Regions from separate parts of the Streptomyces sp. NPDC051217 genome, predicted to be linked through region 2. Evidence: riboswitches for the same ligand, from Rfam matches in the RefSeq annotation. Region 2 holds a riboswitch; the other holds the start of a gene.
What was found. A riboswitch is a leader RNA that binds a small molecule or an ion and turns the genes downstream of it on or off. The one in region 2 is predicted to bind cobalamin.

Region 1: linked by a shared signal. The riboswitch ahead of metE (5-methyltetrahydropteroyltriglutamate--homocysteine S-methyltransferase) and the one ahead of ACIBBB_RS16565 (ribonucleoside-diphosphate reductase subunit alpha) in region 2 are both predicted to bind cobalamin.

Annotation. Positions count from the first base shown of each region.
Region 1 is NZ_JBITEV010000018.1:82,285-96,501, forward strand. Features, by position in the region: gene ACIBBB_RS31120 (hypothetical protein) at 54-545, shown strand; partial or broken gene ACIBBB_RS31125 (DUF2786 domain-containing protein) at 612-1,851, opposite strand; gene ACIBBB_RS31130 (sugar O-acetyltransferase) at 2,075-2,641, shown strand; gene ACIBBB_RS31135 (NADP-dependent oxidoreductase) at 2,833-3,747, opposite strand; gene ACIBBB_RS31140 (bifunctional 3'-5' exonuclease/DNA polymerase) at 3,952-5,643, shown strand; gene ACIBBB_RS31145 (glycoside hydrolase family 3 protein) at 5,870-7,435, opposite strand; cobalamin riboswitch at 7,692-7,851, shown strand; gene metE (5-methyltetrahydropteroyltriglutamate--homocysteine S-methyltransferase) at 8,087-10,408, shown strand; gene ACIBBB_RS31155 (GNAT family N-acetyltransferase) at 10,460-11,101, opposite strand; gene ACIBBB_RS31160 (FtsX-like permease family protein) at 11,217-13,661, opposite strand; partial or broken gene ACIBBB_RS31165 (ABC transporter ATP-binding protein) at 13,757-14,217, opposite strand, start outside.
Region 2 is NZ_JBITEV010000006.1:213,027-227,243, forward strand. Features, by position in the region: gene ACIBBB_RS16520 (glycoside hydrolase family 3 protein) at 1-361, opposite strand, end outside; gene ACIBBB_RS16525 (carbohydrate ABC transporter permease) at 368-1,267, opposite strand; gene ACIBBB_RS16530 (carbohydrate ABC transporter permease) at 1,264-2,283, opposite strand; gene ACIBBB_RS16535 (sugar ABC transporter substrate-binding protein) at 2,486-3,787, opposite strand; gene ACIBBB_RS16540 (GntR family transcriptional regulator) at 4,068-4,832, shown strand; gene ACIBBB_RS16545 (carbon starvation CstA family protein) at 5,058-7,250, shown strand; gene ACIBBB_RS16550 (YbdD/YjiX family protein) at 7,247-7,453, shown strand; gene ACIBBB_RS16555 (Uma2 family endonuclease) at 7,517-8,101, opposite strand; gene ACIBBB_RS16560 (GNAT family N-acetyltransferase) at 8,180-8,701, shown strand; cobalamin riboswitch at 8,753-8,885, shown strand; gene ACIBBB_RS16565 (ribonucleoside-diphosphate reductase subunit alpha) at 9,031-11,421, shown strand; gene ACIBBB_RS16570 (ribonucleotide-diphosphate reductase subunit beta) at 11,421-12,440, shown strand; gene ACIBBB_RS16575 (GNAT family N-acetyltransferase) at 12,499-13,092, shown strand; gene ACIBBB_RS16580 (hypothetical protein) at 13,100-13,288, shown strand; gene ACIBBB_RS16585 (DUF2809 domain-containing protein) at 13,490-13,930, shown strand; gene ACIBBB_RS16590 (GlxA family transcriptional regulator) at 14,088-14,217, shown strand, end outside.

The sequences.
Region 1 (14,217 bases), on a different contig from region 2:
GATGCCGTCCTGGTAGCTTGGCGCGGTCGTGAGAACTGAAGGGGGACTTGCACGTGCACAAGATCGTACGATCCAGCGTCGCGGCGGCGGGACTCGTGGTCGCGCTCACTCTCACCGGCTGTGGCGACAGCGACAGCGGTGACGGCGCCGCCAAGGCCAAGGGCTCCAGCGCGCCGGCCACGAGCGAGCCGGCCGCCAGTGCCGACGAATCCACCCCGGCCACCGGCGGCACCGCCGACGGCCTCGAAGGCACCTGGGCCGGAATGACGGAGGGCAAGGCCGTCGCGCTGTCCGTCAAGGAAGGCCAGGCGGCTCTCATCGCCGGCGAGCACATCTGCCAGGGCGACGTCCAGGACATGGGCGGCGAGCCGATGCTCTCGCTGAAGTGTGCCGACGGGAACACCGAACGCACGATGGGGTCGATCGACTCCAACGACGGGAAGAACCTGGTGCTTTCGTGGGAGGGCGGCGCGAAGGACAGCCTCGCCAAGACGGAGCCGGGCGAACTGCCCGAAGGGCTGCCGACCGATATTCCGGTGCCGTGACGGATACCGCTTTCTCCTCTTGAGGGCGTTGGGTCAGCTGAACCCGGCGCCCTCATTATGAGGAGGTCACATCCGGCCGGAGCCTGTCACCTGGGCCCGGTCCGCCGCCGCCGTGCCGTGCGCCCACCCTTCGCCGTCGGTCACACCGCGCACCCTCGTCCGCACGGTTTCGGGGAACATCCGCTCCGCGCGGTCGGCGACCGCCACCTCCCGTGCCGCCAGGACGGGCAGCAACCGCCCTCCCCCGCCGGAGGTCAGAGCGCGGCCACCGGTGCCCGTACCGGCGGTTTCGGCGCCTGCGGCGTCTGCCGTGACCTGCTCCGCGGTCGCCGCGAGCCGTTCGCCGATCCGGTGGGCGTACGCCATGAGGAACGACTGCCGGAAGGTCTTCGTCCGCCTGCGGCCCGACGCGCGCTGAGCAGCCTCCGCACGGGTCATCGCCGCCGTGCCCTGCACGAGCAGCGACGTGTGCAACAGCTCGACCACTTCCAAATCCGGCTCAAAACCGACCACGGTGGAGAAGCCGAAAGCGCTGTTCCATACCGAACGGCAGCGGTTGGCGGACGCCACGGCGTCGAGCAGGATCGCCTTCGCCGTCTCGTACGGCGCGTCCACCCCGATCCGGCAGGCGGCCGGCACGTCGCCGCGGTGCGCGCGGTCGGAGAGCAGCGCCTCGTCGATGCTGTGCCGGGCCATCAGCTCCTGCGCCTTGGCACTCAGGGCCTCGGCCTCCTCGGGGAAGTCGGTGCCCTCCGCCTTGGCGAGCAGGGCGCGGATCCGGGTGAGCATGCGCGGTTCGCCGTCGGCCACCGGGAGGTGGACGGGCGTGCCCGGGACCGGCCCCACGGCCTCGATCGCCGGGAGCCCGAGGAGCAGCCGGTACAGCTCCAGGGCGGTGGTCGCGTACGAGAAGCGGTCGGCGGACCGGGGCGCGGTCCCGGCCTTGCGCTCGGCTTCCAGGTCCAACGCGATCTCCGTGAGCTGAGCGTGCCAGCGCGGGGCGACCCGTTCGTACCGGACCGCCTCCGTGGCGATCAGCTCGGCGACGAGACGCACATGCGTCTCGTCGAGGTCGCGGCGCACGAGCCGTACGACGTCCGGCGGGCTGCCAGCCGCGCTCCCAGGCCAGGCGCAGGAACCGCTCGCCCCGTCGTCGCAGTTCGGCATCGGCCGCCGGATCGGCGGCGAGCAGCGAGGCGCCGGTGTCCAGGCCCCGGCCGCCGTCCGCCTCCGGGTCGGCGTAGAGCGCGGCGGCGAACGCGCCGTCGACCGCACCTGACTCGCCCGGCGTACCTGGACCTCGCATGGGGCCGTCTCTCCTTGTCCCTTGATCGGCAGGCCCCTCGCCGTCGTGGAGACGGGCCGCCGTCCATGGTCCCAGAAGACGACTTATCCACAGGCTGTGCATATCGAACTACTGCACTACCTGCGCGATCGCCCGTCTGTCCACAGGTAAGGGAGGTACCGGTACACGATCCGGCGCGCCGACCTACCGTGGGGGAACTCGCGACGAGAGGACACGGACGCGCATGGGCGGGAACAAGAAACTGATGCTGGCGGGCGAGTGGTATCTGCCGGACGACGAGGAGCTGGCGGCGGAGTCCCGGCGGCGGGCGGACCTGTGCTCCGCGTACAACGGGACGGACGGGCGCGGGCTGCCCGACGCGGAGGGGCGCGAGCGGATACTGGACGAGTTGCTGGGTTCGGTGGGTGAGGGCGTACGGATCCGGCCCCCGTTCAACTGCGACTTCGGCACGTACATCAGCATCGGGGCCCGTACGTTCATCAACTTCGGCGCGGTCTTCCTCGATCCCGCGCCGATCACCGTCGGCTCCGACGTCCAGATCGGCCCGAACGTCCAACTGCTCACACCGACCCACGAACTCGACACCGAGCGCCGCAGGGCGGGGTGGGAGCGGGCGTCGCCCGTGACCATCGGCGACAACGTCTGGCTCGGCGGCGGCGTGATCGTCTGTCCCGGCGTGACGATCGGCGAGAACACGGTGGTCGGCGCGGGATCCGTGGTCACGAAGGACCTGCCGGCCGGGGTCCTGGCGGTCGGCAATCCGGCGCGGGTGATTCGCGAGCTGGAGTAGGCGGGGGGGACCTCTACCGGAGACCGGCACCGTGACCGGGAGACGAACCGGGCGGCGCGCCCACGCGCGGCGCCCCACGCTCGCCCCCCCGGCTTCAAGGCTCGCGGCGGCGGGGGCGGCGGACGACGGGCGGCTGACAGATCAACGACAGCGGGACCGGAGTCCCCGCTCCCCCTGAGGGGCCCCTCAGCTCACGGCTTGATGATCAGCTTGCCGCGCGTGTGGCCCGAATCGCTCGCCGACTGCGCCTGGGCCGCGTCGGCCAGTGGGTACGTCTGCGCCACCAGGACGCGCAGCGTGCCGTCCGTCGCCATCCGGGCCTGCTCGGCGAGGCCGGCACGGCTCTCCTCCGGGGTCGAGCCGCCCGCGGAGAAGGCCACCCCGTGCTCGGCGGCCGTCGGGTCGGCGATCGTGATGATGCGGTCGGTCGTGCCGCCGCGCAGGGTGATCGAGTCCGGCAGCACGCCCTTGCCGGCCGTGTCGAAGACGGCGTCCACACCCTGGGGCGCGGCGGTGCGCACGCGCTCGACAAGGCCGTCGCCGTACGTCACCGGGGTGGCGCCGAGCAGCCGGAGGTAGTCGTGGTTCGTGGGTGAGGCGGTGCCGATGACCGTCGCGCCGCGCGCCAGGGCGAGCTGGACCGCCATGGATCCGACCGATCCGGCCGCGCCGTGTACGAGAAGAGTCTCGCCCTCCTTGACGGCGAGGTCGTCGAGCACCCGCCGGGCGGTCTCGCCGGCGACGGGGATGGCGGCCGCCACGTCCCAGCTCAGTCCGGCCGGCTTGGGTACGACGACGCCGGCCAGCGTGTACTGCGCGTACGCACCGCCCACGGACCAGCCGAGGACCTCGTCTCCCACGGAGAGTCCGATGACGCCGTCGCCGACCGCGTCCACGACTCCCGAGAACTCGCGGCCGGGGACCTCGGGAAACGTCGTCGGGACGACGTCCGCCATCCAGCCCTTACGGATCTTCACATCGGCCGGGTTGACCGCCGCCGCCCGTACGGACGCGCGGATCTGGCCGGGTCCTGGTTGCGGTTGCCCGATGTCCGTGAGCTGAAGCACCTCAGGACCGCCGAACTCGTTGAAAACGATCGCCTGCATGTCAGCCTCCGTAAGTACGAACCCATCGGCGTCGCGGGGCGCTCCTCGCCGCCTCCTGGGCAATACCGATGCGATTCGTAAAGTTTCATGCCGTATGAGTCATTTCGATGGTCTCTGCCTGGAGCCCTGTCCGCCTCTCGAATGTTCCGCCCGGGTCAGTTCCGCACCGGCCCGTTGTCAGACCCGGCTGGGAGACTCGGACGCATGATCGGACGGTGGGCACTGGCCCCGGCGGAGGGCGGCGGCGCGTGGCTCGCGCCGCTGGGCGCGGACGCGCGCCCCGCCGGTCCCGTGCTGCGCGCGCCCGATCTCGTCGAGGCGGTCCGGGCACGGCTGCCGGAGGTGACGCGGTGGGTGTGGCGGTGCAGCGCGGAGCTGGTGCCCCGGCTGCTGGCCGCCGGGGTCCGGGTGGAGCGGTGTTACGACATCGAGGCGGCGGAGCTGCTGCTGCTCGGCCACGAGGGGCGGCTCGGTGAACCCCGGTCGGCGGCGGCGGCCTGGGCGCGGCTGCGGCACGGGCCCGTACCGCCGGATCCGCCGCAGCGAGCCGCCGAACCGGGTTCGCAGTCCTCGCTCTTCGAGCCGCAGGCGGGGGCGGACGTGCCGTTCGAGGCGCTTCTGGAGGTCTACGCGGAGCAGCAGCGGAGGCACGGGGCGGCGGAGCATCCGGACCGGATGCGGCTGCTGACGGCCTCGGAGTCGGCCGGGATGCTGGTGGCCGCCGAGATGCACGGCGCGGGGCTGCCGTGGCGGGCGGATGTGCACCGCGCCCTGCTGGACGAGCTGCTGGGTGAGCGGTACGCGGGCGGAGGTGAACCCCGGCGGCTGGCCGAGCTGGCCGATCAGGTCTCGGAGGCGTTCGGGCGGCGCGTACGGCCCGATCTGCCGGCCGACGTGGTGAAGGCGTTCACGCGGGCCGGGTTCAAGGTGAGGTCGACGCGGCGGTGGGAGCTGGAGGAGATCGACCATCCGGCGGTGGCTCCGCTGATCGAGTACAAGAAGCTGTACCGCATCTGGACGGCGCACGGCTGGAGCTGGCTCCAGGACTGGGTGCGGGACGGCCGTTTCCGGCCGGAGTATCTCCCGGGCGGTACGGTCTCCGGCCGCTGGACGACCAACGGCGGCGGCGCGTTGCAGATCCCGCGGGTCATACGTGGAGCGGTCGTCGCCGACCAGGGGTGGCGGCTGGTGGTGGCGGACGCCGACCAGATGGAGCCACGGGTGCTGGCGGCGATCTCCCGCGACCGGGGGCTGATGGAGGTCGCCGGGCACGACGACGATCTGTACAAGGTGCTGTCGGACCGCGCGTTCTCCGGCGATCGCGCGCAGGCGAAGCTCGCCCTGCTGGGCGCGGTCTACGGCCAGACGTCGGGCGACGGCCTGAAGAATCTGGCGGCTCTGCGAAGACGGTTCCCCCGGGCCGTCGAGTATGTCGACGACGCGGCGCGGGCGGGCGAGGAGGGCAGACTCGTACGGACGTGGCTGGGCCGGACGAGTCCGCCGGCGGCCGGTTCGGAGGACGGCGGCGAGGCGGGGATCCCGCAGGAGTCCGACGAAGTGCCGTCCGGTGACGGCGAGTTCACGCCGGGGTACGCGTCGACGAACGCCCGCGCGCGGGGGCGCTTCACGCGGAACTTCGTGGTGCAGGGCAGCGCGGCCGACTGGGCGCTGCTGATGCTGGCGGCGCTGCGGAGCGCGACCGCCGGTATGCGGGCGGAGCTGGTCTTCTTCCAGCACGACGAGGTGATCGTGCACTGCCCGTGGGAGGAGGCGGCGGACGTGGCGGTGGCGATCCGCGAGGCCGGTGAGCTGGCGGGCCGGATCGCCTTCGGGGAGACGCCGGTGCGATTTCCTTTCACGACGGCGACGGTGGAGCGCTATTCGGACGCCAAGTAGGGCGTGCCGGCGAGTGGCGTCGTCCGCCCGCAGGGCGGGGCCCTGCGGGCGGTGCTCGCCGCGGGCGGTGCCCACGATCGCAAGGCGGAGGATCGGCGTGGTGGATGGACCGGGCGCACTCGGGCGACTGAGGACAACGCAGCGAGATGCCGTGCCCGGCGTCGTGAGCCGGACGGGACTTTCGGAACACACCCTGGGGATTTACGCTCGGCGGTGGGCATCGGAATCAGCGGCGGCCCGCCAGGAACTCCGCCGCCGCCACTCCCGAGACCCGGGTCGCGCCATGGGTGACCAGGTGCACGGCGCCGGGCGCCGCGCCGTTCGGTACGCCCATCTCCACGACCACCGCGTCGGGCCGGCTCCCCAGGAGCCGCGCCATCGCCGCCGACATCCAGCCGTGCCGCGCCGCGTCGCGCACCACGACGACCAGCGAACGCTCGGCCGCCGGATCGAGCACCTTGCGGTCCAGCAGATCAGCGGCCGCCGCCATGTCGCCCGGCTCCGTCAGGTCACCGGCCCCCATCAGATCGGCCTCCGTCAGCCGTACGGATGTGGTGCCGGGCAGCAGATCGCTCAGCGGAGCCGCCACGCCCCAGGGGGTCTGCCCGTCGACGGCCAGATTCATCGTCGGCGACAGCTCCACCACGTGCGGCGCGCCGACGAGCGGCAGCACTGAGTCCCGGCCCTGCTCGGTCGACACCCGCAGCGCGCGCCGGGCGGCGACGAGGCCGATGTCGGACGCGGCGTCGTCGGTGGCCACGGCCCGCGTACGGCTGCCCGACCAGGCGGCGAACTCGGCGACCCGCGCCGCCGCTTCGTTGATCCGCGCCTCCGGGAGCGTGCCGTCGAGCACGGCTTGGACCAGGGCGTCGGTGAGCTGGTCGAAGGTCGCCTCACCGGCGTGCTCGCCGCCGACGCACACGGCGTCCGCCCCGCCCGTGACCGCCCGTACGGTGGCCCCGTCGATGCCGTAGCGGGCGGTGACCGCGCGCATCTCGATGCCGTCCGTCACCACCAGTCCGTCGAAACCCAGCTCGCCGCGGAGCAGGTCGACGAGGATGCGGGGGCTCAGGGTGGCGGGCAGCTCGGCGTCGTACGCGGGCGCGAGCAGGTGCGCGGTCATCACCACGCGCACGCCCGCCTCCATCGCGGCGACGAACGGCGGCAGCGCGGTGGCGGCGATCTCCTCGGCGCTCGCCGTCACCCGCGGAAGCCCGTGGTGGGAGTCGACGGAGGTGTCGCCGTGGCCGGGGAAGTGCTTGGCGCAGGCGGCGACACCGGCCGACTGTAGTCCGCGGACCCAGGCGGCGGTGTGCCGGGAGACGACGTCCGTACGGGCGCCGAAGGAGCGGGCGCCGATGACCGGGTTGAGGGGGTTGGAGTTGACGTCGGCGCTGGGCGCGTAGTTGAGGGAGATACCGGCGGCGTGGAGTTCGCGCCCGATGTCGCGGGCGACGGACTCGGTCAGATCCACGTCGTCCACGGCGCCGAGCGCGAGATTGCCCGGCCGGGAGGCGCCGGTCCAGGCTTCGAGCCGGGTGACGTCGCCGGCCTCCTCGTCGATGGCGATGATGAGGTCGCGGTTCTCCGCGCGTAGCTCGGCGGTGAGGCGCGCGACCTGTTCGGGGTCGACGATGTTCCGGCCGAACAGGACGACGGAGGTGAGACCGCCCGCGATTCTGCGGCGGACCCAGTCGGGGACGGTCGTGCCCACGAACCCGGGCTGGAGCACGGTCTCCGCGAGACGCGTCAGTTGCTGGTGACGGCTGCTGGGTCGGCTGCTCGACTCCATGCGGATCCTCCGAAGGCGCGTCGCTCGGCCGGCTCAGCGAACCGCCCTTTGAACTTGGTACAGGCCAATCGGATGTTGGCTTAGACCAATAGGCGTGTCAAGGAGGTATCGGCCTGCCGCGTTGTACGAACTCGACCCGGAAGCAGGTGGATTAGCCCGTTCATGAATATTTGGTAAGGCTTCGAGGGAGCGGATGGACAACGGCTAGGCTGGGCGGTGCAGCTGGTTCGTTCCCGTCCGCAGGGCGGGAGCGTCGTAAGAGGGAACCCGGTGGGAATCCGGGACTGCCCCGCAGCGGTGAGTGGGAACGACCGCCGTCATCAGCACTGGGCCCGAGCCGGGCCTGGGAAGCGACGGTCAGTAGGTGTCCACCGGGTGTCCGCACCCGGCGGGTGTGCCCGTGAGTCCGAAGACCTGCCCGCTGCCCGTACGCGACCGATCGCGTACGGACATCCCGGTGACCTCGTGGGCGGGTCGGCGTACATATCGGTCGGGCAGCCGTGCTGGCGCGTGCACGCACATTCACAGACGTGCACACACGAACACACGCGGACGCGTAGACACGCGTACCGAGGAGCCCGTCCGATTCCGTACCCCTTCGTGTCCTCGATCCGTCCCGGGATCGCAGGACAACTCGCGAAGGAGAGTTCCGTGACAGACAAGTCCGCAGCCGCGGCAGCACGCGCCACCGTGTACGGCTACCCGCGCCAGGGCGCGCACCGCGAACTGAAGAAGGCCGTCGAGGGCTACTGGCGGGGCGCCGTCGGCGCCGGCACCCTGCGCGACACGGCGGCCGGGCTGCGCCGGGCCAACTGGGAGCAGCTCACCGCCGACGGTGTCCACGAGATCCCGACCGGCGACTTCTCGTACTACGACCATGTCCTGGACACCAGCGTGATAGTCGGCGCGATCCCCGGGCGGCACCGCGCCGCGGTCGACACCGACGCGCTGGACGGGTACTTCGCCATGGCGCGCGGTACGCAGGACGTGGCGCCGCTGGAGATGACCAAGTGGTTCGACACGAACTACCACTACCTGGTCCCCGAACTCGGCCCCGGCACCGGCTTCCGCGCCGACTCCACCAAGCAGGTCGCCGAGCTGACCGAAGCCCTCGCGCTCGGCCTCACCGCCCGGCCCGTGCTCCTCGGCCCCGTCACCTACCTCCTGCTGGCCAAGCCCGCCCCCGGCGTGCCCGACGGCTTCGAGCCGCTGACGCTGCTCGACCGGCTCCTTCCCGTGTACGCGGAGGTCCTGGCCGACCTGCGCGCGGCCGGGGCCGACTGGGTGCAGCTGGACGAGCCCGCGCTCGTGGCGGACCGCACCCCGGCCGAACTGGCCGCCGTCGCCCGCGCCTACCACGACCTGGGCGGTCCGACCGACCGGCCGAAGCTGCTCGTCGCCTCCTACTTCGACCGGCTCGGCGAAGCCCTGCCGGTGCTCGCCAAGTCGCCCGTCGAAGGGCTCGCGCTGGACTTCACCGGTCCGGCCGCCGCCAACCTCGAAAGCCTCGCGTCCGCCGGCGGACTGCCGGGCAAGCGGCTGGTCGCGGGCGTGGTCGACGGACGCAACATCTGGATCAACGACTTCGAGAAGTCCCTCGCCACGCTCGGCACGCTCCTCGGCCTCGCCGACCGCGTCGACGTCGCGCCGTCCTGCTCCCTGCTGCACGTCCCGCTCGACGCGACCGCCGAGCACGACATCGCCCCGGAGATCGCCGGCTGGCTGGCGTTCGCCCGCCAGAAGAGCACGGAGGTCGCGACCCTGACCCGCGCCCTGACCGAGGGCACCGGCGCGATCACCGCCGAACTCGCCGCCAACCGCGCCGCTCTGGCCTCCCGCGGGGGCTCGGCGCTCACCCGCGACCCGGCCGTGCGCGCCCGCGCCGCGGCCGTCACCGGCGCGGACGCCCGCCGTTCGCAGCCCTACGAGGTACGGACCGCCGCCCAGCGGGCGCACCTGGGTCTGCCGCCGCTGCCGACGACCACCATCGGCTCGTTCCCGCAGACCGCCGACCTGCGCACCGCGCGGGCCGACCTGCGCGCCGGGCGGATCGACACCGCCGGATACGAGGAGCGGATCAAGGAAGAGATCCGCGATGTCCTCGCCTTCCAGGAGAAGGCGGGGCTCGACGTCCTGGTGCACGGCGAGCCGGAACGCAACGACATGGTCCAGTACTTCGCCGAGCAGCTGACCGGTTACGCCGCCACGCGGCAGGGCTGGGTGCAGTCGTACGGCACCCGTTACGTACGCCCGCCGGTCCTCGCCGGTGACATCTCGCGGCCTGCTCCGATGACCGTGCGCTGGACGTCGTACGCGCAGTCGCACACCGCCCGTCCGGTCAAGGGCATGCTCACCGGGCCCGTCACCATGCTCGCCTGGTCCTTCGTCCGGGACGACCAGCCGCTCGGCGACACCGCGCGGCAGGTCGCCCTCGCGCTGCGCGACGAGGTCAACGACCTTGAGGCGGCGGGCACTTCGGTGATCCAGGTCGACGAACCGGCCCTGCGCGAGACGCTGCCGCTGCGTAACGACGGACGAGCCGCGTATCTGGCGTGGGCGACCGAATCGTTCCGCCTCGCCACCGGCGGCGTACGACCGGACACCCAGATCCACACCCATATGTGCTACGCGGAGTTCGGCGACATCGTCCGGGCCATCGACGATCTCGACGCCGACGTCATCAGCCTGGAGGCGGCCCGCTCCCATATGCGGGTGGCCGGCGAACTCGCCGCCGAGGGCTACCCACGCGAGGCGGGACCCGGCGTGTACGACATCCACTCGCCGCGCGTCCCGAGCACGGCCGAGGCAACGACGCTGCTGCGCAAGGGACTTGAGGCCATCCCGGCCGAACGGCTCTGGGTGAACCCGGACTGCGGTCTCAAGACGCGCGGCTGGCCGGAGGTCCGTACGTCGCTGGAGAACCTGGTCGCGGCGGCCCGCGAGATCCGGGCGGGCCTGCCGACGGCGGACTGATCCACCATCCCGCTGTGGCCGGGGGCCTACGTCCCCGGCCACACCCATCAGTTACAGACCGAAGAGCGCCAACGACGGCTCCAGGCCGTGCAGTTCGACCGGGACGGTACGGTGCGCCTCCCACCCCGCGCGGTCCAGGCGCAGCCGCTGCTGGGGGCGCGCCTCGCCCCCTACCGACACCACCGTCAGCCCGTCCGGGCGGTAGCCGAGCTTCTCCGAGACCCGCAGCGACCGCGCGTTGTCGGTCATCGCGGCCGACGTCACATACCGCGCGCCCAGCCCCTCGAACGCCAGGTGCAGCGCGGCCGCCCGCATCTCCGTTCCGATGCCGCGCCCCTGGTGCGTCAGGCCCAGCCACGAGCCGGTGAGTGCCTCGCGGGTCACCGCGAAGTCGTCCGCGCCCAGGTCCTGGCGGCCGACCACCTCCCCCTCGCGGCGGACGGCCAGGCTCAGCGTCCAGGCCCCCGGGGTCCAGGCCGCCACGGTGCCGAGCACATGCTGGAAGGTCGCCCGGCCCCGTTCCTCGGGGCTCGCGTCGGTCCACGCCACGGAGAAGGGCATCGTGTCCTCGTCGTGCACCCCGGCGGCGGCGACCGCCGCCAGGTCGGACAGCTCGTCCAGATCCGGGAGCCGGAGTTCGAGGCGGGGCGTGGTGATCCGCAGGCCGTACAGGGGCCAGACATGAGGTTCCATGACGGGAGCCTGCCGAACCGGCCGGCGGCGCGTCGACCGAATTACCCGCCGGATCACCTGCCGGGGTGATGCGGCCGACGCCGCCGTCCGACCCGGCCCGCCCCACCCCGCCGCCCTACTCCGTCCGCAGCCCCTCCGGCCGCATCATCCGCCACAGCGGTGGCAGGCTCGCCAGCGTCACCAGCAGGATCACCGACGCGCCGACCACCGCGTACGGGACGAAGACCCACCAGTCACCGATCGACTTCCCGATGATGCCCAGCATGAATTCGCCGAGGACGAGCCCGCCGGCGATCGCGAGGCCCGTGCCCAGCACCACCGGCACCGCCGTCTGCCACAGCACCGACCACGCCAGCGTCGCGCGCCGCGTACCGAAGGCCACCAGGACGGACAACAGCCGCCTGCGCTCGCGCAGTTGCTCGATCTGCGAGACCAGCATGCTCGCGGCGATCAGCATCATCGTGAGAGTGCCGCCCACCTGGAGGCCGCTCTGCACGCTCGCGTACTGCTTGTCCCGCTCAAGGTTCTGAAGCGCGCGGACCCGCAGCGTGGGGTCGATGTCCGCCGCCGTTCCGCGTACGTACTCGGCCGCGTCCGGCACCTCCCGGTCGACCTTGACGGAGGCCGTGGCCGTGGCCCCGGGCAGTCCGCGCGGGCCGAGAGCGCCCGGCGTGACGAGGATGCCGTCGTGCACGTCGCCCATCGGATCGGGGAAGGCGGTCACCGTCCGGGCCGACCTGGGCAGCGTCCACAGCACGGGCTTGCCCCTGCCCTCCCCGTAGTCCCCGGTCAGGTCGATCTCCTTGCCGGGAGTGGCGGCCTCGTCCGTACGGGCGTTCTGCTCCTCCACCCCGGCCACCCCGACCCGCTTGGCCGCCCTGGAGTCGAGGTGCGCCACGAACGTGTCCCCGTCCTGGCAGGAGGGCAGCTCGGCGATGTCCTTCAGCGTCGCGCAGGATCCCACCGTGAGGCTCGTCGTCGGCTGCCAGCCCTGGTCCGTGGGGGCGCCGGTGGCGACCACATAGGTCTCGACGGTGCCGATGACCTTGGAGACCCCCTTGGTGTCGCGGAAGTCCTGGATCATCCGCTCCGCGAGCGCGGAGTCGCCGTACTCGCCGGAGACGTAGAAGTCCGCCCGGTCCGTGTCCTGCCCCGTGAGCTGGAGGAAATCCTTCTGCATGACGCCGAACATCATCTGGAGAGCGATGGCACCGGCCACCGCGACAGTGATGCCGCTCACCGCCCGCGCCGCCGTACCGCTGCTCAACTGAAGCCTTCGGGTGGCCAGTTGCCAGGGCACCGGTCCGCCGCGCAGCCGCGAGACGACCGCTTCGACGAGCCAGGGCAGCAGCCCGGCGAGTCCGATCAGTACACACGCGGCACCGACGGCGATGGGAAACGGGCCGACCGATGTCGTCGCCGCGTCGACACGCCCGGTCGTCGCGAGGATGGCGATACCGATGACGGGCAGCAGCAGCCGCCACCAGAGCCTGCGGCGGCGCAGACCGGTGTCGCGTACGACGCCGAGCGGTTCGATGGCCACCGAACTCAGCGCGACCTGGGTGACCAGGACCGCCGCCAACGGCACGGCGAGCACGATGAGCAGGGCCAGCCGGGGCTCCGGGACCACGTCGGACGGGAAGGCGCTGAACCCCCAGAGCCTTATGTGGCCCACCAGTTGACGGGAGATCAGGAAGAGCGCGGCACCGGCGGCCAGCCCGGCCACCGTCCCGAACAGGGCCTCCCCCGCCGCGATCCGCCGTACCGTCCTGACGTCGGCGCCCACCAGCCGCAGCGCCGCCAGTCTGCGGTCCCTGCGCTCGCCGCCGAAGCGGACGGCGGTGGCGATGAAGATGCCCACCGGCACCAGCAGCACGACGCACATCAGGATGACGAGCACCACGAGCAGCGGATTGAACGGTGCGGCGGACGCCTCGTGGCCGTAGCCGGACGACCGGACACCGGCGGCGTCGACGCTCAGCGTCGAACTGCCCGCGTAGTAGCGCAGATCGCCGGGGTCGACGAGACCCGATTCCCCGATCGTGCCGACGATCCGGTCGTCCAGCCGCTGCGCCAGCAGCGTGCCTTCGGACGACGCGAGCAGATCGCGCAGCGCGGGTGAGACGACCATCTCGCCGGGGCCCGGGATCTTCGCGACACCCGGCGGCGGCGGGGCGTCGGCGCCCTCCGGGCGCAGCAGCCGGCCGCTCACCGGGTCGCCGCGGTATTCGGTGCCCGCGTCGGCCCAGATGAAGGTGTCGGTGCTGCCCCCGCCGACGGCCTGCGAGGTGGCGGACGGGATGTCGAGCGCCTGACTCCTGGCCTCGCGGGCGTCGAGGATCCCCGGTACGGCGGCGGCGGCGAAGAGCAGCGCGACGCCGAGGCCGACGCCCAGCGCGGTCAGCGCCGTACGGGCCCAGCCCTCGCGCCCGCCGGAGACCGCGAAGCGCATGCCGAGGGCGAGGTCCCGCGCCCAGGCGCGGAGACCGGTGGGGGCGACGGCGGTCGCGGGGGACGGGAGCGGGGGGAGCGGTGGCGCCTGCCGGTCGAGGAGCGTCATGCCGCGTGCCCCACGCCGCCGCCCGCTTGGCCGCCGCCGCTTCGGCCGCTGGGACCGGGACCGGCGCCGCTGGGACCGGCGCCGCTGATGTAGGCGTCCATGTCCCGCGTCCTGCCGTCCCGTACGACGACCTCGCGGTCGGAGTACGCGGCCACCCGCACCTCGTGCGTCACCAGGACGACGGCCGTCCCCGCCGACCGCGCCGCGTCGGTCAGCAGCTCCATCACGCGCTCACCGTTGAGCGAGTCGAGCGCGCCGGTCGGCTCGTCGGCGAAGAGCAGGCGGGGTGAGGTGACGAGCGAGCGGGCGACGGCGATGCGCTGCCCCTGACCGCCGGAGACCTCACCGGGACGCTGGGCCCGTACATCGGTGACCTCCAGGCGCTCCATCCACTCCAGCGCGATCCGCTCGGCCTCCTTACGGCGGGTGCCGCTGAGGCGCAGCGGCAGCGCCACGTTCTCCAGACAGGTCAGCTCCGGCACGAGCTGGCCGAACTGGAAGACGAAGCCGAAGTCCGTGCGGCGCAGCGCGCTGCGCGCCCTGTCGGACAGTTCGG
Region 2 (14,217 bases):
ACGCGGCGAGCCGGCTGCCCAGCTCGTGCGCGACGGCGCGGGTGAGGTCGACGTCGTCGACCGAACCGAGCGCGTAGTTGCCGGGGAAGGACGACCCGTCCCGTACTTCGAGACGCGTGACGTCGCCGCCCTCCTCGTCGATGGCGACGAGGATGTCGTCCCGCTCGACCCGCAATTGGGCCGTGAGCGCGGCCAGTTGGGCCGGTGAGCTGATGTTGCGGCCGAAGAGACCGACGGACGCGAGACCTTCGCCGATGCGCCGCAGCAGCCAGTCCGGGGCCGTGGTGCCGTGGAAGCCGGGCTGGAGGACCGCGAGGGCGTCGCGGGTCAGCGTGTCCGAGCTGTGCGTGAGAGTGGTCATACGGCGCTATCCCTTTACTGCGCCGGATGTCAGACCGGTCGCCATCTTCTTCTGAATGATCATGAAGAACACCACCACGGGCAGCGCGATCAGGGTCGAGGACGCCATCAGCGCCCCGTAGTCGGTGCCGCGCTCGGTGGTGAACGTCATGAGCCACACATTGAGCGTGTACTTGGAATTGTCGTTGATCAGGATGTACGCGAAGAGGTACTCGTTCCACGCGTTGACCAGCGCGAAGATCGACGCAGCCGCGAGCCCCGGGGCCAGCAGCGGGAAGATCACCCGCCGGAAGGCGCCCATCCGCGTACAGCCGTCGACCATGGCCGACTCCTCCAGTTCCACCGGGATGTTCACGACGAAGCCGCGGATCATGATGATCGCGAACGGCAGGGTCGACACCAGGTAGACGATGATCAGGCCCCAGTACTCGTCCAGGCCCCCGATCGCGTTGAGCTGGGCGTAGATCGGAATCAGCATCGCCGTCGGCGGCAGCATCTGGACGAGGATCAGCACCATCAGCAGCGCGCGGCGGCCGAAGAATCTGAACCGGCCGATGGCCAGGGCCGCCAGGGTCGCGATGATCATGCCGCCGACGACCGCGGTGACCGAGACGATCAGGCTGGACTGGACGGCGGTGGAGAAGTTCGGCTGGTCGACCGCGCGGGCGAAGTTGTCGAAGGTGATCGACGAGGGCCACAGCGTCTGGTCGTAGGACCGGATCTCGTGGTTGGGCCGCAGCGAGCTGATGACCAGCCAGTACACCGGGAACGCCATGACGACGGCGAAGAGGAGTCCCAGCACGTCGTAGACGCCGCGGGACTTCTTGCGGTCCGGACGCAGCTTCTGCTCGGCGACCGGGGGCCTGGCCGGAACGGGCGCGGGAGCGGTGGAGGTTGAGGTGCTCATTCGACCTCTCCTGTCTTCATCAGCTGACGCAGGTAGAACACGGCCACGCCGGAGAGCAGAAGGACGGTGATCAGGGCGATCGCGGTGCCCTGGCTGAAGGAGGTGGACTCGAAGGCCTTGGAGAAGGAGTAGAGGCCGAGGGTCTCGTACTCAGGTTCGGGCTTGTTGCCGCGCAACAGCCAGATCTGGCCGAATACGTTGAAGTCCCAGATGACCGAGAGCGTGGTGACCATGACGAAGACCGGGCGGATGACGGGCCAGGTCACGAAGCGGAACACACCGCGGACGTCGGCGCCGTCGAGGGCCGCCGCCTCCTCCAGCTCACGGGGGACCTGGGTGAGGGCCGCGTACAGCGTGATCACGACGAACGGGACGGCGCCCCAGACCACCAGCAGCGTGATGATCGCGAAGCCCTGCCAGGGGTCGAGGAACCAGTTGTGGCCGAGGAAGTCGTCGCCGGCGACCTTGGCTATCAGGGTGTTCAGCAGGCCGTAGTCGGAGTCCGACAGCCAGCGGAAGATCGAGGCGGCGACCATCAGGGGCATCGACCAGGCGGCGATCAGTGCCGCGGTCAGGGTCAGGCGCACCCAGGTGGAGAGCCGCGTCATCATCATCGCGACCAGCAGGCCGATCGCCATGGTGAGGCCGACACAGACGACCATGAACAGAACGGTACGGCCGGTGACGGACCAGAATTCCTCGTCACCGAGGATGTTCGTGAACTGCTCGAAGCCGACCCAGGGCGGCGATTCCCCGGTCCACAGCTCGCGCCGGCCCATGTCCTGGAAGGACATGATCACGGTCTTGGTGAGCGGGAAGGCGTAGACGGCGGCGATGGCGACGATCGCCGGGAGGATCAGCAGGAACGGAAGGAGTTCACCCTTCTTGCGGCGTCTCTTCCCGGTGGCCCGGACCGTCTCCTTCTCCGGGCCCGGCCGGCCGTCTGTCCCTTTCGGGTCACGCGGTACCGGGGGCGCCGGCGGTCCGGCGGCCTCCTGCGTGTCGGCAGCAGTCACGTGACTGACCTTCCGTTTCATTCTCTGCACCGATCCCGCGCCCGAAAGGGCGGGGAGCGGGGGCCCGGTCGTGACCGGGCCCCCGCCCGCCCGCCCGTGAGCCGACGGGCCTCCGGGGGCGGGGGCACCGGAGGCCCTGGCGCTCAAGATCCCGGGCCGGGACTCCTGGTTGGAGTCCCTGGCCGAGGCTGAGGACCTGGGGTCAGGACTCTTCGTTGATCAGTTCGTTGATCTTCGAGTCCGCTTCCTTCGTGGCGTCGGCCACGGAGTCACCCTTGAGGATCGACAGGAGCATGTTCTCCAGGACCTCCTCCTTCTCGATGGAGGTCCAGCCGGGCGCGATCGGGGTGAACCACGCGTCGGGCACAGCGTTGGCGATCGGCGCCGTCTCCGGCTTCGCCTTCAGCGGCTCCAGCTGCTTCTCGTTGTTCGGCAGGATGTTCTTGCCGGCGAGGACTTCCATGGACTTCTCGCTGGTGAATATCGAGACCCAGTCCTCGGCCAGATCCTGCACCTTGGACTTGCTGGTGATGGCGAGGTCGGAGCCGCCGATGAAGGAGGGCAGCGCCTTGCCGTTCGGGCCGGGCATTCCGGCGGTGAGGATTTTGCCCTCAAGCTTCGGGTTGCCGTTGTTCTTGCCGTCGACGACGGAGCCCGACTCCCAGCCGTTGCCGTAGATGAGGGCCGCCTTCTCGTTGGCCATCACATTGGCGTGGTCCTGCTCGTCCTTCGTCTGATCGGCCTTGTTGTACTTCTTGACCAGGTCGATGAAGTGCTGGATGCCCTTCTGCGACTCGGGCGAGGAGAGCGTGCCCTTCCACTCCTTCGCGCCCTCGTCGTACTCGGCGATCTTGCCGTCGTACGCGGCGACGTAAGACATGGCCGCGTACCAGTAACGGCCCGGCAGATAGAGGCTGGAGGAGCGCTTGTCCTTCTTGCCGTTCTCCGCGGCGATCTTGTCCATGGCCGCGAGCATCTCGTCCTCGGTCTCCGGCAGCGTGTCGAGGCCGGCGCCCTTCTTGAGCATGTCCGTGTTGTAGATGGCCACGCGCGCACCGGCGTAGTACGGCACGCAGTACTGCTTGCCCTCGAAGGTGCAGGTGTCCTTGAGGCCCTGGATCCAGGTGTCCGAGTTGTCGTACTTCTTGGGATCGATCTCGGCGACGGCGCCGTTGAGGATGTACTGCATCGTCTCGGTGTTGCCGAGCTCGACCACGTCCGGGAACTTGTCACCACCGAGCGCGGTGTCGAGCTTCTTGGCCTTGTCCGCCCACTGCTGGTATTGGACGTCGACCTTGACGTTCGGGTACTTCTCCTTGAACTGCGCGTTGACGTCCTTGACCAGTTCCGGCCAGGTGCTCTGCGCGTCCACCATCAGCCAGACGGTGACTGTGTCCTTGCGGTCCTTCGGGTCCTTCGCCGAGTCACTGTCGTCGGATCCACACGCCGCGACCGAGAACATCATGCCCGCGACGCCGATCGCCGCGATGAGCTTGCGCTTCACGCCACCCTCCTCAGGGATTCCTGCAACCCCCTCCCCACCGCGAAGACTTACGACGAGTACCACCGGGGCTGGGACCTGGTCTTTAATGGTTTAGACCAGTACGGGGAGCTTGGCCTAGACCTTTAGGGGTGTCAAGGGTGTATAAGAGGGCTGTCGTGTCCGTTATCGGACCGACACCTGGATCGGGGAGACGACCCGCGACCGGACCGTGCCACCATGTGAGCCGCGACAGACGGAGGAGCCGGTGACGGCAGCAGCGCAGGACTCGGGAAGGCAGACCATGGCCACGGACGGGGGCGGCACCGAGACCGAGAACGGGGCAGCCACTCGTACCGCACGCGTACCCAAGTACTACCGGCTGAAGCGGCACTTGCTCGATATGACGGAAACGCTGCCCCCGGGCACGCCCGTACCGCCGGAGCGCACGCTGGCAGCCGAGTTCGACACCTCGCGCACCACGGTGCGCCAGGCGCTCCAGGAACTGGTCGTCGAGGGCCGGCTCGAACGGATCCAGGGCAAGGGCACGTTCGTGGCCAAGCCCAAGGTCTCGCAGGCGCTCCAGCTCACCTCGTACACCGAGGACATGCGCGCACAGGGCCTGGAGCCGACCTCCCAACTGCTCGACATCGGCTATGTCACCGCCGACGACACGCTCGCCGGGCTGCTCGACATCACCGCGGGCGGACGCGTGCTGCGCATCGAGCGGCTGCGGCTGGCGAGCGGCGAGCCGATGGCCATCGAGACCACACACCTTTCGGCCAAACGTTTCCCCGCGCTGCGCCGTTCGCTCGTCAAGTACACGTCGCTCTACACGGCGTTGGCGGAGGTGTACGGAGTCCATCTGGCGGAGGCCGAGGAGACGATCGAGACATCGCTGGCGACCCCGCGCGAGGCGGGGCTGCTCGGTACGGATGTGGGCCTGCCGATGCTGATGCTCTCGCGGCACTCGATCGACACCGCCGGGGAACCGGTGGAGTGGGTGCGCTCGGTGTACCGGGGCGACCGGTACAAGTTCGTGGCGCGGCTGCGCCGGCCCACCGACTGAGGTCGGGCGGCACCGGGCGAGACCGGCCGAGACCGGGCCAGACCCAGTCAGACCGAACGAGACCGGCAAAAGAGCACGTCAGGCGGTACGTTCCGGAACCGGCGCACGCGTGGGGCACGTACAACGTTGCCTTACCGAAATGCGGACGGGGGGTGACGCATGCCGAGACGGTCCCTTAGATTTCCTGCGAGTTTCAGCAGGTGACCAGTGAGGGGACGACTCGCCATGCCAGAGCCGGCACCAGCAAGTTCCGCGCAGAACTCGTCCGGGCGTCTCACGCCGAAGGCGATCGCGACATGGGCGCTCGTCGCTCTGGTGGGCGCGGTCGGCTGGGGTGTCCTCGCGCTGTCGCGCGGAGAGGAAGTCTCCGCCGCCTGGATGCTGGCGGCGGCACTCGGTTCGTACGCGATCGCCTACCGCTTCTACTCCAGATTCATCGCGCGGCGGGTACTGAAGGTCGACAAGACGCGGGCCACGCCCGCCGAACGGCTCGACAACGGCGTGGACTTCCACCCCACCGACCGGCGGGTGCTCTTCGGCCACCACTTCGCGGCCGTCGCGGGCGCGGGACCGCTCGTCGGGCCGGTGCTGGCCGCGCAGATGGGCTATCTGCCGGGCACCATCTGGATCGTCGCGGGCGTCATCTTCGCGGGCGCGGTCCAGGACATGGTCACGCTCTTCTTCTCCACGCGCCGCGACGGCCGTTCGCTCGGCCAGATCGCCCGTGACGAGATAGGCCCGTTCGGCGGCGCCGCCGCGCTGATCGCGGTCTTCCTCATCATGATCATCCTGCTGGCGGTGCTGGCACTGGTCATCGTCAACGCGCTGGCCGACTCGCCGTGGGGCGTCTTCTCCATCGCGATGACCATCCCGATCGCGCTCCTCATGGGCGTGTATCTACGGGTACTGCGGCCGGGCAGGGTCAGCGAGGTCTCCCTCATCGGTGTGGCGCTGCTGCTGCTCGCGATCGTGGCCGGCGGCTGGGTCGCGGAGTCCTCACTGGCGGACACGTTCACGCTGGAGGCCGGCACGCTGGTCATCTGGATGATCGTGTACGGCTTCCTGGCCTCCGTACTGCCGGTCTGGATGCTGCTGGCGCCGCGCGACTATCTGTCGACCTTCATGAAGGTCGGCACGATCGCGCTGCTGGCGATCGGTGTCGTCGTCGCGCTGCCGACGATGAAGATGGACGCGGTCACCGAGTTCGCGAGCCGTGGGGACGGTCCGGTCTTCGCCGGTTCGATGTTCCCGTTCGTCTTCATCACGATCGCGTGCGGCGCGCTGTCCGGTTTCCACTCACTGATCTCCTCGGGCACCACGCCGAAGATGGTGCAGAAGGAGACCCAGATCCGGATGATCGGGTACGGCGCGATGCTCACCGAGTCGTTCGTCGCCATCATGGCGATGATCACGGCGTGCATCATCGACCCGGGTCTGTACTTCGCGGTCAATTCCCCCGCCGGTGTCATCGGCGGCACGGTCGAATCCGCCTCGCAGGCGGTCGCCAACCTCGGCTTCACGATCTCGCCCGACCAACTCGCCCAGGCGGCCAAGGACGTCGAGGAGTCGAGCCTGCTGTCCCGCACGGGCGGCGCGCCGACCTTCGCGCTCGGGATGTCGGACATCTTCTCGTCCGTCGTCGGCGGCGCGGGGCTGAAGGCGTTCTGGTACCACTTCGCGATCATGTTCGAGGCGCTGTTCATCCTCACGACGGTGGACGCGGGTACGCGCGTCGGACGCTTCATGCTCCAGGACATGCTCGGCAATGTGTACAAGCCGATGCGCCAGGTCAGCTGGAAGCCCGGCGTCTGGTTCGCCAGCGCCGTGGTCGTGGGCGCGTGGGGCTACTTCCTCTGGGTCGGCGTGCACGACCCGCTGGGCGGCATCAACCAGCTCTTCCCGCTGTTCGGCATCGCGAACCAGCTCCTGGCGGCGGTGGCGCTCGCCGTGTGTACGACGCTGCTGGTGAAGTCCGGGCGGCTCAAATGGGCCTGGGTGACGGCCGTTCCGCTCGCCTGGGACGCGGCGGTCACGCTGACCGCGAGCTGGCAGAAGATCTTCTCCGACGACCCGAAGGTCGGCTTCTTCACCCAGCGGGACGTCTACCGGACGGGCATCGACAACGGCGAGGTGATCCCGCCGGCGAAGACCATGGACGACATGCACACGGTCGTCACCAACTCGACGGTGGACGGCGTCCTCTCGGCGCTCTTCGCGATCCTGATCATCGTGGTCATCGCCGACGCGGCACGGGTCTGCTACAAGGCGATCCGCCACCCGGAGAGCGTGAAGCTGTCGGAGACGCCGTACGTGAAGTCGGAGATCGTCGCACCGGCGGGCCTGATCCCCACGAAGGAGGAGAAGGCGGAGCTGGCCGCCGCCCAGGCGAAGGCGTCCGCCGGGGCGGACCCGTCATGACGTCGGCGTCGAAGGTGCGCGAGGCGGTGGGCCGGATCCGTTGGTACGTACGGGAGTTGACGGGCGAGTCGGCGTACGACCACTACGTGGCCCACACGCGCGCCTGCGACCCCACGACGGAGCCCATGACACGCCGCGCCTTCGAACGCGGCCGGACGGACGCCCGCGAGGCGGACCCGAGAGAAGGATTCCGCTGCTGCTGAGCGAGCGAAGGGCCGCCGTTCCCCTGCGGGGAGCGGCGGCCCTTCACCGTGCGGGAGCGGGTGTCAGCGCACCCAGTCCTTGAGCTGCTCGGTCTCCAGGGTGATGTCCACCGGGCCGGGCAGAGCGACCGTCTTGCCGAAGGGCACCGTGCGGGCACTCTCGTAGCGCACGCCGTCCGCCTCGCTGTAGACGGTTACCTCGCAGGAGTCCCGGTCGATCAGCAGATAGACGGGGATGCCGGTCTCGGCGTAGGCGCGGGGCTTCTCCACCCGGCCGCGCGCGTCGGTGTCGGAGTCGTACGACGTGACCTCGACGGCCATCAGAACCGGTTCGGGGGCAGCCCACTCGCCTTGACCGACAAAGGCGCCGCTGGGCGCCAGAGAACCGTCCGGCCGGGCACGGCCACTGCGATAGGCCTGCACCTTCAGCCCTTGATCCGGGTAGAGGAACAGCTCTGGCCGCGACTGCATGCAGATGCGAAGCAGCCACTCGATGATGCGCCCGTGATCCCCGTCCGGCACTACCTTGCTCCTGAGCTTCCCGTCGATCAGTTCCATACGCACGCGCTCGTCCGTGCGGGCCACTATCAGGGTGAGCTCGTCGAAGACGCTCGTCTCCAGATGGTTCCGGTCAGTGGTCACGGTCATGGACCCTCCTCGCTCTGTACTCAACGATGCGGCGCCCTCTGACAAAGCGCTGTCGTACCGATATCGCACACTGCTGTCATGGATCAGAAGACGAGGTCGGAGAGCGACTTCACCATCAGAGCGGCCGAGCCCGCCGAGTACGACGCCCTCGGGGAGATAACCGCCCGCGCCTATCTGGACGACGGGCTGCTGGACTTCGGGACCGGCGACCCCTATCTGAAGACCCTGCGCGATGTCGCCGGGCGGGCCGAGGGGAGCGAGGTGCTCGTGGCCGTCGACGGTGCGGGGACCCTGCTCGGTGGGGTGGCCTACGTCGGTGCCGGGTCGGCCTGGGCCGATCTCGCCGGGGACGGTGAGGCCGAGTTCCGCATGCTGGCCGTCGCGCCCGGCGGCCGAGGGCGCGGGGTCGGTGGGGCGCTCGTGCGGGCGTGTGTGGACCGCGCGCGGGCCACCGGATGCGTACGGGTGCGGCTCTCCACCCAGAAGGCGATGCTGTCCGCCCACCGGATCTACGAGCGGCTGGGCTTCGTACGGACGCCGGAGCGGGACTGGGCGCCGTATCCGGAACTTGTACTACTCACGTACAGCCTGGAGATCTGAGACGAGCCATCCCCGACACAACATGTGGGGGGTGCTGCTCCCAACCAACCCCACATGTATGCTCAAGTCTGCTGTCGCCGCAGGAGAATCCGGTGGGAATCCGGAACTGTCCCGCAACGGTGTGCTGTGGTGCGCTTTGTCGTGCCCGCGAGTCCGAGCACTTGCCGACGGCGCTCCCGGATCGACCGGTCCGGGTGCCGAGACGTCCGGGCTCCGAGGCAGGGCCGGTGGACGCCGCACCGCTCGCCGCCCGGTTCCGGGACGGCGTACGCGGGCGTGCGCCGCCATGCCCTCCCCCTGGCCCGGAACCGAGCGAGGGAGAGCACCACGTGACCATCGCGCCAGCCGATCCGGCTTCAGCCATCGCCGAGCGGGAACGGGAGACCGCCGGGCCGGCCGACGGCCCCGGGACGGGCCTTCTGCGGGCCCTCACGGACCTCACCGCCGATCTGGCCGACACGGACCCCGGCAAGGTCGCCGCCGCCGCGCTCCGTGGCCGCAACGCCGCCTCGGACGACGCCGAGTTGCGCGCGCTCGCCACCGAGGCCGCGGCCGGGCTGATCTCCGAGGACCCCGCGTACTCCCGTCTCGCCGCCCGCCTCCTCACCCGCGCCATCGCGGACGAGGCCGCGGGCCAGGGCGCCGTCTCGTTCTCCTCCTCGGTCGCGGTGGGCCACGCGGAGGGCCTGATCGCCGACCGTACGGCCGCCTTCGTCACCCGCCACGCCGCCCGTCTCGACGCGATGATCGACCCGGACGCGGACGACCGCTTCGGCTACTTCGGCCTGCGCACGCTCTTCAGCCGCTATCTGCTCCGGCACCCGATCACCCGGCATGTCATCGAGACGCCGCAGTACTTCATGCTGCGCGTCGCGTCCGGGCTGGCCAAGGACGACTCCCCGGCCGCCGTGGACGAAGTCGCCGCGCTGTACGGCCTGATGAGCCGGCTCGACTACCTGCCCTCCTCCCCCACGCTCTTCAACTCCGGCACCCGCCACCCTCAGATGTCGTCCTGCTATCTGCTGGACTCCCCGCTGGACGAGCTGGACTCGATCTACGACCGTTACCACCAGGTGGCCCGTCTCTCGAAGCACGCGGGCGGCATCGGCCTCTCGTACTCCCGCATCCGCGCCCGCGGTTCACTGATCCGCGGCACGAACGGGCACTCCAACGGCATCGTGCCGTTCCTGCGGACGCTGGACTCCTCGGTCGCCGCCGTCAACCAGGGCGGCCGGCGCAAGGGCGCGGCCTGCGTCTATCTGGAGACGTGGCACGCGGACATCGAGGAGTTCCTGGAGCTGCGCGACAACACCGGCGAGGACGCCCGCCGTACGCACAATCTGAACCTCGCGCACTGGATCCCCGACGAGTTCATGCGCCGGGTCGACGCGGACGGCGTCTGGTCGCTCTTCTCGCCCTCCGACGTGCCCGAACTGGTCGACCTGTGGGGCGACGGCTTCGACGCGGCGTACCGCGCGGCCGAGGCGGCGGGCAAGGCCCGCAGGACCATCCCGGCGCGCGAGCTGTACGGCCGCATGATGCGCACCCTCGCCCAGACCGGCAACGGCTGGATGACCTTCAAGGACGCCTCGAACCGTACGGCGAACCAGACCGCCGAGCCGGGCGCCGTCGTGCACTCGTCGAACCTGTGCACCGAGATCCTGGAGGTCACGGACGACGGCGAGACGGCCGTCTGCAACCTCGGCTCGGTCAACGTCGGCGCGTTCGTGACGGAGTCGGGCGAGCTGGACTGGGAGCGGTTGGACGAGAGCGTCCGGACCGCCGTGACCTTCCTCGACCGGGTCGTGGACATCAACTTCTACCCGACCGAGCAGGCGGGCCGCTCCAACGCCAAGTGGCGCCCCGTGGGCCTGGGTGTGATGGGCCTCCAGGACGTCTTCTTCAAGAAGCGGCTGCCGTTCGACTCCGCCGAGGCCACCGCGCTCTCCACCCGTATCTCCGAGCGGATCATGCTCGCCGCGTACGAGGCGTCCTGCGACCTCGCCGAGCGGGAGGGCCCGCTGCCGGCCTGGGACCGGACCCGCGCGGCGCGCGGCGTGCTGCACCCGGACCACTACGACGTGTCGCTCAACTGGCCCGAGCGGTGGGACGCCTTGCGGGCGCGCGTCGCGAAGAGCGGGATGCGCAACTCGCTGCTGCTCGCCATCGCGCCCACCGCGACGATCGCCTCCATCGCGGGCGTCTACGAGTGCATCGAGCCGCAGGTCTCCAATCTCTTCAAGCGCGAGACCCTGTCGGGCGAGTTCCTCCAGGTCAACGCCTATCTGGTGGCTGAGCTGAAGCGCCTCGGCGTGTGGGACGCGCAGTCCCGCGAGGCGCTGCGCGAGTCCAACGGCTCGGTGGCGGGCTTCAGTTGGATCCCGGCCGATGTGCGCGAGCTGTACCGCACGGCCTGGGAGATCCCGCAGCGCGGCCTGATCGACATGGCGGCGGCGCGCACACCGTTCCTCGACCAGAGCCAGTCGCTGAACCTGTTCCTCCAGACGCCGACCATCGGGAAGCTCAGCTCGATGTACGCGTACGCCTGGAAGAAGGGCCTCAAGACGACGTACTACCTGCGCTCGCGCCCGGCGACGCGCATCGCCCGCGCGGCGAAGTCTCAGCCGGCGGCGGCCACAGCACCCGTGCGGATGGCGCCGGACTCCGACGCGATCGCCTGTTCCCTGGAAAACCCCGAGTCCTGCGAGGCCTGCCAGTAATGACGTCCACCTCCGCCGAGAAGAATCTGCTCGACCCGGGCTTCGAACTGACGCTGCGCCCCATGCGCTATCCGGACTTCTACGAGCGCTACCGCGACGCGATCAAGAACACCTGGACGGTGGAGGAGGTCGACCTCCACTCCGACGTCTCCGACCTGGCCAAGCTCTCCCCCGGCGAACAGCACATGATCGGCCGGCTGGTCGCGTTCTTCGCGACGGGCGACTCGATCGTCTCGAACAATCTGGTGCTGACGCTCTACAAGCACATCAACTCCCCCGAGGCGCGGCTCTATCTCTCCCGCCAGCTCTTCGAGGAGGCCGTGCACGTCCAGTTCTATCTGACGCTGCTCGACACCTACCTCCCCGATCCGGCTGACCGGGCCGCGGCGTTCGACGCGGTCGAGGAGATCCCGTCGATCCGCGAGAAAGCGCGGTTCTGCTTCAAATGGATGGACTCGGTGGAGAAGATCGACCGCCTGGAGTCCTCGTCGGACCGGCGCCGCTTCCTGCTGAACCTGATCTGCTTCGCGGCCTGCATCGAGGGCCTGTTCTTCTACGGAGCGTTCGCGTACGTCTACTGGTTCCGCTCGCGCGGCCTGCTGCACGGGCTCGCCACCGGCACCAACTGGGTGTTCCGCGACGAGACGATGCACATGAACTTCGCCTTCGAGGTGGTGGACACCGTCCGTAAGGAGGAGCCGGACCTCTTCGACGACGCGCTCCAGCAGCAGGTCACCGACATGCTGAAGGAGGCGGTCGAGGCGGAGCTCCAGTTCGGCCGCGACCTGTGCGGCGACGGTCTGCCGGGCATGAACACGGAGTCGATGCGCGAATACCTCCAGTGCGTCGCGGACCAGCGCCTCCAGCGCCTGGGCTTCGCACCGGTGTACGGCTCCGAGAACCCGTTCTCGTTCATGGAACTGCAAGGCGTCCAGGAACTGACGAACTTCTTCGAACGCCGCCCGTCGGCGTACCAGGTGGCGGTGGAGGGCACGGTCGGCTTCGACGACGACTTCTAGAAAGCGGAACTGCCGGGGCCCCATGGCGGGTGCCACGGGGCCCCGGCACTATGACCCCATGTTTCACACCCCCCTCCCCCAGGGGGAGGGCCTTCAACTACGCGAATGGACGGAGGCGGACGTCCCCGCCCTGTCCGCACTTTTCGACGAGCCCGAGATGGACCGCTGGACGCCGCTGCGAGCGCCGTTCGACGAGACCGCGGCCCGCGCGTATGTGGCCCGCGCCCACGAACGCCGGGCATCGGGCCAGGCGCTCCAGCTCGCCATCACGACGGACGGGCAGACCCCGATGGGCGAGGTGCTGCTGTTCGTCGCGGCGGAGGACGGCTCGGAGGTCGAACTCGGCTATGGAATCGGCGCCCCGTACCGCCGCCAGGGCCTGGCCTCCCGAGCCGTACGCCTGATGCTCACCCACGCGTTCCACGACGCGCCGGTACGGCGCGCGGTGCTCCGGATACAACCGGGCAACACGGCGAGCACGGCGGTGGCGCGCGGCACGGGCTTCCACCTCACGGACGAGCCACTGGTACTGAGGGAGAGCGGCACGCGCAGCGTGAAGCTGCGGACGTGGGAGCTGCGGCGCGAGGCGGTGGCTGACGCCTGGCGCACGTTCATCACCTTCGCCACCACCGAGGCACACGCCGCAGACTGAGCCCGCTGTGACCGTACTTCTGGGAGACAAGGACAGGTTCGCCGCCGAGGTCGGCGAGTGGGACCACGCGCTGCGCCGAGTAGACCTGTGGGCTGCGGGACAGTGGCTGACCTGCGACGACAACATGGCATTCGTCAAGCAGTTCCGCCTCGCCGTGTTTGACGGTCACTCTGCGGTTCTGGCGCGAACCTCCTGAACAGGCGGGCGAGATCTTCATGGTGGAGATCCCGGTCGCGGAGTTCATTCCGCACGTCCTGAGCCCAGCCTGAAGGGCCGTGGCGCGGCCATCACATCGACCAGTGCGCGTGACGGCACCCCCGGCTCAACTGCCCCCCGTGGCAACTGAGCCGGAGGCCGCCCCGCCCCCCGTCCACGCACGGCCGCATAGGCTCCCCGCATGGGTGTTCTCGCACGTACGCGGCTGGTGGCAGCGGCAGTCGCCGGCGGGACCGTCGGTGCCGGGCTCGGGATCAGGGTTGTCGCGGGCGGCGACGTCGCCAAGTACGGCGGGGTCGCGCTGTACACCGTGCTCGTGTACGTCCTGATCGTGCTGGCCGCTCCCCGCGTGCGGCCCCTCGTCGCCGGAGCCGGGGCGCTCGGCCTCAGTTGCGCCGTCGAGCTGCTTCAGCTCACCGGGGTGACCGCCGGGCCGGCCGAGCGGAGTGTGGTCGTGCGGCTTGTGCTCGGCTCGACCTTCAATGCGCCTGACCTGCTGTGGTACGCGGTCGGTGCGGCTGCCGCCGCGCCGGCGCATATGTGGGTGAGCGGCCGGCGGGCGGCTCAGGTTCCTCCGGGTGCTCCGCGCGCCGCAGTTGGCGGTCGATGGCGCGCTCCCTGAGGTGTCCGATGAGCCCGGGAAGGGCGAGAAGGCCGAAAAGGGCAAGTACGAGGAGGTAACCACCGATTGAGTTCATGCCTCCACTGTCGTCGTTCCATGGAGCAAGGGGCAGTGGCAGGACTGTCATGAACCGTCGAATTACTGCCACACTGGTGCCATGCTGAAGAACGTGGCCGTCGTCCTGCTCGACGGCGTGCACCCCTTCGAACTCGGCGTGCTCTGCGAGGTCTTCGGCCTCGACCGCAGCGCGCAGGGCCTGCCCGTCTACGACTTCGCCGTCGTCTCGG